Regions from separate parts of the Pseudoalteromonas sp. TAE56 genome, predicted to be linked through region 3. Evidence: predicted binding sites of a transcription regulator. Region 3 holds the regulator's gene; each other region holds the start of a gene.

Region 1 (3,179 bases), on a different contig from region 3:
CTATTAGTAATAGTTTGTGCAACAAGGTTTAAAACCGTATCGCCTTGCACATGACCATAAAGATCGTTGTATTGCTTAAAGTAGTCTATATCGATGAGTAATAGTGCATAGTCGACTTTTTCTCGTAAGGCGCTTCGTTCCATTTTAGAAAAATGCGCATCAAAATAACGACGATTGAATACCTTTGTTAAATCATCTAGAAATACTTTTTGATTGAGTAAGTCATGTTGCAGTTTCATCGTAATATGGGCGCGCACTCTTCTATATAAAGTTTCCGAGTTAGTTGGTTTCTTTATAAAATCTACAGCCCCTGCTTCCCAGCACTCTTCTTCTTGATTTTCAGATGAGGTTACAAAAATAACGGGGATATCTTGTGTTTCAGATATATTTTTTAATTTTAGACATGTTTCAATACCACTCATTCCTTCCATATTAATATCGAGTAGTATTATATCTGGCGGATTATGTTTACAAATTTCAATCGCATCCTCACCACAGCTCGTTGTTGTTACACTAAAATGCTCTGATAATATTTTTTTTAATACAATTAAGCTTAATAGCTGATCGTCAACGACAAGTACCTTAGAGCTCTTTAAGCTTAATTTCAATTGGTGGTCAGAGTAATTTATCGGCATGGTACAACTGTTTTGTTTTTTTAATTAAACACACCCTATATCACTACATTTTGTTATGCAAATGTTAATAAAGTAAAATTCTACTTATTAGTTATTAATAAAAATGATTTAAGGTGAATCTTTAATGCATAAAAACAAAAAATGAGCCACTTGGGCTCATTTTAAAACTTCGAACACTTAATTAAATTAAGTGTTATTCGTCATCATCTAAATCTAACTGTTGACGTTGAGCAGGTCGAGCTAAAATCTCTACATAGAAAGAGGTCAAACCTTGCTTTTCAATTTCGCCAATTTGGTTACTTAATTCAGCAACGTGCACAACTTGCGCATCTTCAGCTGTGTTACCAAACTTACAGTCAAATGCCCAATAGTCAGCATCTTCAGGTAGCGTTTTATTACGCTCTCTTTTCAAATATTTTTTCACTTCGTGCTTTGCAGCATCAACCATACGAGGGTATTTGATTTTCTCGTGATTTAGCGTGAATGTTTTCTTCATTACGTTCCTAATTACCTTGGTTTAATGATAATGGCATTTCATGTCATACCATTTGACGCCATTATAGCAATTGCATTTAATTTTTGGATGCTTTTTTTTCATTAAATCAATTATTAGCAAATATATAAAGCAGACCCGTTATAAAGCATATATTAACTGATGATTATTACAATCATATATCACACCGCAATAAGCTGAAGTGGTTGATGTATTGCATCATTATTAAGGCTGTCGTAAAAAGCAGCTGCATCTATAGGAGGATTAGCAAGTTGCGTTTGTTCGCTTTTAATTCTTCTTCTGACAGCAAGCTCACAGTTATCTATTATATTAAGTGGAATATGCTTATCATCATTTCTAATCGCAAGTGGTTCAGGGTTTAAGCATTGCCTTAGCTTAATACTTGTCATACCGCAGCGTTCCCCTTCTTGAGATATTAATGATGCATTAAACTGTCCAACCAACATATTGTATTCATCAGGGGCTAAAAGTTGCTTTGGACCTGCGCCAAATTGCTTTCTTAACGCCTCTTCTTCTATAACTAAATTATCTATTTCAGTTTTTGGTAAATGAAATTGACTAAAGTCGAGTGCGTCATGTGACAGCATCGCTAATAATAGTGCAAATTCGCCACGGCGATTTTCATGCACACTATTATTGAGTCTACTGTTTAACTGACTCTCTGTGATTAACAAATCATCTATTTGCATAGTCTTTAGCCGATTGTGGTAACTGATAGATATTTATCGGCTTTATTTCAATTTTCTTTAGCTTTTTTCTTTACTTAAATACGCAATTTGCTATTATCAGCGCCGTTGCATTGGAGGGGTTCCCGAGCGGCCAAAGGGATCAGACTGTAAATCTGACGGCTCAGCCTTCGCTGGTTCGAATCCAGCTCCCTCCACCACTTTTCTTACCGCTAAGTTAAGTGGGGCCAAATGCAATAAAATTAGTGTGGAGGGGTTCCCGAGCGGCCAAAGGGATCAGACTGTAAATCTGACGGCTCAGCCTTCGCTGGTTCGAATCCAGCTCCCTCCACCACTTCTCTACTATTCCTATATTCCTATATTCCTATATTCCTATATTCCTATATTCCTATATTCCTATATTCCTATATTCAGCAGTATCAAAATACCCACTGCAAACTCATACCATTTTGTTTTAACCAATTAGAGGATGCTTTGTAATCGGGGAAAAACGCCTCTACTCGTTGCCAAAAAGCTTTGCTATGGTTCAAATACTTTAGATGAGCAAGTTCATGAACAATCACATAATCTATAGCATGATAAGGAGCACCGATAAGATGCAAATTAAAAGTGAGTTCTCGCTTGCTATTACAACTCCCCCACTTTCGTTTATAAACACCTATTTTTAAATCATTTGGCAACTCTTCACCCATTTGAGTACAGAAATACGCTAAACGCATCTCTATGTATGCAATAAGCTGCTCTTTTAAATAAGTCTCTAATAGCTGTCGATAATTTTGATAAGTGTTTTTAACTCGAGGAGATATTGTGATAAGTAAGTGGTCATCATACGGGGTTACTTTGGAATCTTGGCCTGAGTCCAGTTTCAAACAAATAGTTTCTGAAAAAACCCTGATTTTTTTAGATTCAAAGGGGTACTGCTTAGTGTCATCAATTGACGATTGTTTTTTTAATTGTTCTGCAACCCACTCTTGTTTGTCAAATAACCAAGTATCAATGTGTTTTTTTGCGACAAAATGTGGCGCATACACAGTTACCTTCTGACTATGCACTTTTATTGCGACTGTTTTGCGTCTAGTACTCTTTTTCAATTGATATTCAAACACGACCTAAACTCTAAATATTGCATCCGTTTATATAATCCATATTACCATCAATTTTAAACTCTTAAGCATAAAGTCGCACTTAACTCCTAATCCGCTTTATTATAATAAGCTATAGATTGAGCCGTCTGTTTTCTTTGAATTGAAAGTTAAATCACTTTATTTACTTCAATAACAAAACAATAAATAAATTTGCTTAAAATTCGTCACTTTATAGCGCGATTAGAAATAACGGTTCATT
Region 2 (3,179 bases), on a different contig from region 3:
TGATGAGTTAGTAGCGTTTTTATTAGCACTATAAATTTCGGAGCATAATAATGATTAAATTAGTTAAAGCAGGTTTGCTTGCAGTACTACTTCCTATGGCGGCAACAAGCTTTGCAGCAACGTACGAAGAGGGCGTGCATTACGATGTGGTTTCTGAGCGAGCAACTAAAAAGCCAGAAATTAAAGAGTTTTTCTCATTTTACTGCCCTGCATGTAATAACATGGAAGCATTAATTGGTGAATTTAAGCCTAAGCTTGATAAAAACGTTAAATTTAAAAAGAGCCATGTTGATTTTGTAGGTGTACGTGACCCTGAAAATCAACAGATGATGAGCCAGACACTTGCTACTGCAGAAGTGCTTCCGCAAAAAGATAAAATTGTCTCTGCAATCTTTAATCATATCCATACCAAGCGCGCTAAATTTAATGAGCTTGCAGATGTAAAAGATATATTTGTAGCACAGGGCGTTGATGGCGATAAGTTTGATAAACTTTTCAAAAGCTTCTCGGTACGTACGCTGAGCTCTAAAATGAAACGCGATCAGGACTACTTCAAAGAAAAAGGCGCACTACGTGGCGTACCTACATTTATTGTAAATGGTAAGTATAAATTAAACCTAGGTCGTGAGTCGGGTATTACTGAGCCAGAAGACATTGGTAAACTGATTAATTATTTAGCTAGCAAATAAATTTAGCTAAAACTAAAAAAGCTCCTCAGGGAGCTTTTTTTTATGGGCAACGTTTACTGAGCGTATTTATTTACGCTGTAAGAAAACACCCGACTCAATGTGATGCGTATAAGGGAACTGATCAAATATAGCAAAGCGCTTAACGTTGTGCGTACGTGTTAAGTGATCAAGGTCACGCTCAAGGGTTTCTGGATTACACGATATATAAATTATGCTTTCGTAGTTAGCCACTAAGTCACACGTTAATTCATCCATGCCTGCGCGCGGTGGATCAACTAATATGGTTTGGCAGTCATAGCTTTTAAGATCAATACCGTCTAAACGAGAAAAAGTACGTTCGCCATTCATTGCTTGAGTAAACTCTTCACTAGACATACGAATAATATCTAAGTTCTCTACGTTATTTTTAGCAATATTGTATTGAGCAGAATGAACAGATGATTTTGATATTTCCGTCGCTAATACTTTATTAAAAGAGCCTGCTAGCGCAATAGAAAAGTTTCCGTTACCGCAATAAAGTTCTAATAAATCATTTTTAAGTGGCTTACATAAATCTTGTGCCCACTCCAACATATTAATATTTACTTTTGCATTAGGCTGAGTAAAGCTATTTTCTACTTGTTGATAAATAAGCTCTTGACCATTAACTGTTAAACGCTCAGTTACAAAGTCATCACCCAGCACTTCTTTTTGTTTGCGAGCGCGGCCTATAAAGTCAATTTTGAATTTACTGCTTAGTTTTTCTTTAAGCGCTTTAATTTCACTTAACCATTCATCATCAAGTGGTTTGTGATAAAGCAAGCTTACTAAAATTTCACCGCTTAGCGTTGATAGGTAATCGATTTGAAATAACTTACGACGTAATATTTCACAAGGCTTAAGATGCTCAATCATCACCTGCATTATTTCACCTACTAGAGGCGCTGCGGGATCAAATGTATCAACACGGATTTTTTCTTTTGTTTGTTGATCAAACATAATGTGAAACAGATCGTCACCATCGTGCCATACTCTAAATTCAGCACGTTGGCGGTAGTTAGTTGGCTCTGAGCTAAATACTTCTAATTGCTTCACACCAAAACGTTGGAACTGTGCACTAATACGCTGCTCTTTTTCACTTAACTGCGCTTGGTACTGTGTGGTATCTATTTTAATAACTGCCATTAACGCTACTACCTTATCTAAGATCTGTTTATCGGCGCTATTGTAGGGAGCGCTGCGTATTTGTCTAGTTTTGGCTAGCATTTATGCTGTTTTATTGAACATTGTACTTTAGTTTTTAGTGTTATAGCCGATAATAAACTACGCACGCTTAGGAGACGAATCATGAAAATAGGTAATTATGGCTTTACGCCAAACAACAACATCAATAAATTCAACAATAAAGCTGATATACAGCAACCTACAATTACGTCTCCTCAGGATAGCTATCAACAACGAGGTCGAGAGTTGGCCGCAAAGGTGCTTGGCGATAAAATGGCTGAGCAGCTTGGATTACCTATCGCAGAAAAAAAAGCAGATAAACCACTATTTGATTTTGATGAAATAGTAAAAAACGTACTCGATTTTGTAAGTAGTGCTGTTAATAAAGCAAAAGCTAACGGCGCTGATGACGAAAAGCTCAAAGATATGTTAGGCGACGCGCGCAAAGGAGTCCAAATAGGGATCGATGACGCGGTTGATGAGCTCAAAGGAACTGGCGTATTTAATGACGACATGGAAGAGGGCATTAATAAATCTAAAGAGGGTATTTACAATGGGCTTGATGAGTTTGAAGAGTCATTATTTAACCCACAACCTGCCAGCGTAAATATAAGCCAGGCTCAATATGTCAGTATGACGAGTAATGCAGAGTATAAATTTACCACCGCAGAAGGTGATGAGGTAAGTATCAGCTTTGCAGATGCATTTGAATCTCAATCGGCAAGCGGCTATCAGCAAAACAGTAATAGCGAGTCGTTTGCAAGCTCATCATCGCAATCTCGACAGGTATCATTTTCGATGTCGGTTAATGGTGACTTAAACGAGCAAGAGCAAGAAGCTATTAATGCGATGATGGAAGATTTACAAGATTTAAGTAAAACATTTTTTGGTGGTGACCTGGATGAAGCATTTGAACAAGCTCAAGAGCTGAGTTTAGACAGTGACCAGCTGGTGGCTTTTTCTATGGATTTACGCCAAACAAAAACAATAGCCACAGTTAAAAGCTATGAAGAATATAAACCAGCACCAGAAAAACAAGTATCAGAGGGCTTAGCTCCCTTTAATGATGACCTTAAAAATGCTTTTGAAAAAGCGGGCGAACTTGGATTACAAAATCAACTAGCTGGCATTCTACAGTGGTTAAATCAAGATCAGGAACAAATAGATAAGTTAGTAGATTACACAAAGTCTATGTTCGAAAACCTTAATCAGTTAAATTCGGCAGCCGACGATCTTGCTGATTTAGAAATCACGCAAAGTTAAACTACTTTCTTTTATAAATACCTC
Region 3 (3,179 bases):
GATGAAGTAAGCTTTCTTCTACTTCTCTAACAAGTTCTATAACACGACGAATAACTTGACCCGTTAAGTCTTGATAATCTTGAGCCATTAGTACATTTGTCATTAAGCTTTGAAGCTCATCAGTTTTGTGATGAGAATTATTCATAAACTTATCGATACTATGGCAAAGTTGTTTAAACTCACCAAGCTCAATCTCGCGACTCATTAAACGATCCCATGTCGGTTTGATATGAGATATTTCATCTGCCAGTTGTTGAGCTATAGGTAAACTAGCCTCAACAGCATCCATTGTTTTATTAGCCGCATTCTCTGTCATTTCTATGACATAATTAAGCCGCTTTTTAGCATCTGGAATAGCATCAGTCGTTATATTAGTTAAGCGAGTATCAAGCTCAAAGCTTTTAAGTGCTTCGTGCAGTTGACGAGTCAACTTTCCAACTTCAGCAAATAATTTAGACTGCTCTTGTGAAGCGGTCTCTAAAATCAACTCATTTGCTTTATCTTGCTCATCGTTTTCTAAAAAAATGACGAGTTGACGAGCTTGTTCTAACGTTATTTGAGGCGCAGCTGGTGCTGACATAAGCCTCTCCCCCATCATTAGCCTAAGCGTTCAAATACTTTTTCTAATTTAGTTTTTAATGTTCCAGCCGTAAACGGCTTAACAATATAACCATTAACGCCAGCTTGCGCTGCAGCTATTATTTGTTCTTTTTTAGCTTCTGCCGTTACCATCAATACAGGGATATGTTTTAACTTATCATCTGCACGAATTGCTCTTAAAAGGTCAATGCCTTGCATTCCAGGCATATTCCAATCTGTAACCACAAAATCAAATACTTGATTTTGTAACATAGGCAAAGCTGTAGACCCGTCATCAGCTTCTTGAACGTTAGTGAAACCTAAGTCACGTAATAGGTTTTTTATAATTCGTCTCATCGTTGAAAAATCATCAACTACAAGAATTTTCATGTTTTTATCCAAAACATCCCCCAGTGAGGTATTAACCTTAGTTTACTTACTACTAGTTTATCCAGTCATTGATTTTAGCTTTAAGCTTAATCATCGCCTGACCATGTATCTGACTTACACGCGATTCGCTTACATCGAGTATATGTCCTATTTCTTTTAAATTCATTTCATCGTTATAGTACAAAGAAAGCACCATCGCATCACGCTCTGGTAATGACTTTATCGCGCTTAGTAAAGACTCATTAAACCGGTCATTTTTAACATTATTAAAAGGTTTGTCTAGCGCTAAATCTTGGCCTACGGGAGTAATAACATCCTCATCGACACCAAGGTCTTCTATGCCTAATACTTTACTGGTATTAACATCATTTAAAATATGATGGTACTCATTGAGCGAAATTTCAAGTTTTTCAGCAACTTCTGTATCTGTTGGTTCGCGGTTCAGACTGCTTTCGAGCCCAGTAATTGCTTCTGCAACTTGTCGGCTTTTGCGGTGTACTGAACGAGGAGCCCAATCACCACGGCGCATTTCATCAAGCATAGCACCGCGAATACGAATACCAGCAAAGGTCTCAAAGCTTGCACCTTTTGTCGCATCAAAGTTTTTTGAAGCTTCTATTAAACCTATCATTCCTGATTGAATTAAATCATCAAGCTGAACGCTAGGTGGTAATCGAGCAATTAGATGACATGCCACTTTTTTTACAAGTGATGCATGTTTCTCAACAATCACATTTAAGTTTTGTGTTGATTGATATCCCATAGCTCTATTCACCAGTGTTGTCATAATTAGCCGTTTACTAGTTTCTCAATGAAAAACTCTAAATGCCCAGATGGTTGATTTGGTATTGGCCATTTAACTGCTTTTGTTGCCAGTGTTTTAAACGCAAGAGCGGCTGGCGAATTTGGAAAGAGTTCTACGATTACTTTTTGACGACGTGTTGCTTTGCGCATATTTTCGTCATAAGGAACCGTTGCGACTAGCTCCATTGATACATCTAAAAAGCGATCTGTTACTTTAGAAAGCTTTGCAAATAATTCGGTGCCTTCACGCATACTGCGGACCATATTGGCGACAATTTTAAACTTATAAACACCGTGCTCACGGCTTAATACTTTAATAAGTGCGTAAGCATCCGTTATTGATGTTGGTTCATCGCACACGACAACCATTACATCTTGTGCCGCGCGAGAAAAGCTCAGTACCATGTCTGAAATACCAGCGGCGGTATCTACAATTAAAATATCAAATTCGGTATTTAATTCGCTAAACGCACGAATTAGTCCAGCATGCTCAGATGGCGATAGCTCCACCATACTTTGCGAACCAGACGTAGCCGGTACAATTTTAATACCGGCAGGGCCTTCAACTAAAATTTCGTCAAGCTCACATTCACCAGACAAAACGTGTGATAAATTACGCTCTACACGTAAACCAAGCATTACATCACAGTTTGCTAAACCTAAGTCAGCATCCAGCACTAATACTCTGTTACCTTGTTGCCCTAGTGCAATAGCTGTATTTAGAGAAACATTTGTTTTCCCTACTCCACCCTTACCACCGGTTACAGCGATAACTTTTACGCCGTTGTTATTGTTTTGACTCATCTTGCGCAGGCCGCTTGCTTGATCTAATACTGTGTTAATCATACATCCCTACTGTACTTGGCGCCACTGCTTGGTGCCTTGAATGTTGTGCTTTTATTCTTTTTAAATATAATTGCTCAGCCTTTTTCACTAGTTTTTCAGCATTTGCAACACGAATATCTTCTGGTACTCGTTGACCGTTAGTAAGATACCCTATTGGAAGACGATTTTGAATCGCAATACTAATAATCTCACCCAAACTCAAAGATTCATCTAACTTAGTGAAAATACAACCACTTAACTGTACTTTTTTAAAGTGACGTACTGTTTCTTGTAATACATTAATTTGTGCTGTCGCGCTTAGTACTAGGTAGCTGCGAATATCCACACGTTGGTTGCGCATTAACGTGTTTAACTGCTCAGTTAAACGTAAATCTCGTTGGCTCATACCTGCTGTATCAATTAATACTAGACGTTTATTTCGTAAATGATATAAAACTTCAGCTAATTCATTAGCATCTTTAACTTGTTTTACACCACAACCAATAATACGGCCATATGTTGCAAGTTGCTCATAGGCTCCAATTCTGTACGTATCAGTGGTTATTAACGCCACTTTATCA

What was found. Region 3 encodes FliA, which starts transcription of late flagellar genes. Its sites were predicted from a motif close to CTAAAGNTNNNNNNNNNNNNGCCGATA; they were not measured.
Region 1: the regulator FliA is predicted to act here: its motif matches at 1,873-1,899, upstream of L656_RS0104450 (VC2046/SO_2500 family protein).
Region 2: the regulator FliA is predicted to act here: its motif matches at 1,960-1,986, upstream of L656_RS0100125 (DUF5610 domain-containing protein).

The regions. Positions count from the first base shown of each region.
Region 1 covers NZ_AUTN01000066.1:5,230-8,408, reverse strand. The annotation lists gene L656_RS0104460 (GGDEF domain-containing response regulator) at 1-635, opposite strand, end outside; gene L656_RS0104455 (DUF6172 family protein) at 829-1,131, opposite strand; gene L656_RS0104450 (VC2046/SO_2500 family protein) at 1,311-1,838, opposite strand; tRNA gene L656_RS0104445 (tRNA-Tyr) at 1,951-2,035, shown strand; tRNA gene L656_RS0104440 (tRNA-Tyr) at 2,085-2,169, shown strand; gene L656_RS0104435 (M48 family metallopeptidase) at 2,255-2,941, opposite strand.
Region 2 covers NZ_AUTN01000005.1:1,688-4,866, reverse strand. The annotation lists gene L656_RS0100140 (thiol:disulfide interchange protein DsbA/DsbL) at 1-34, shown strand, start outside; gene L656_RS0100135 (thiol:disulfide interchange protein DsbA/DsbL) at 51-689, shown strand; gene trmA (tRNA (uridine(54)-C5)-methyltransferase TrmA) at 756-1,853, opposite strand; gene L656_RS0100125 (DUF5610 domain-containing protein) at 2,016-3,155, shown strand.
Region 3 covers NZ_AUTN01000102.1:13,820-16,998, forward strand. The annotation lists gene L656_RS0110680 (protein phosphatase CheZ) at 1-580, opposite strand, end outside; gene cheY (chemotaxis response regulator CheY) at 598-981, opposite strand; gene L656_RS0110690 (RNA polymerase sigma factor FliA) at 1,022-1,732, opposite strand; gene L656_RS0110695 (MinD/ParA family ATP-binding protein) at 1,759-2,619, opposite strand; gene flhF (flagellar biosynthesis protein FlhF) at 2,612-3,179, opposite strand, start outside.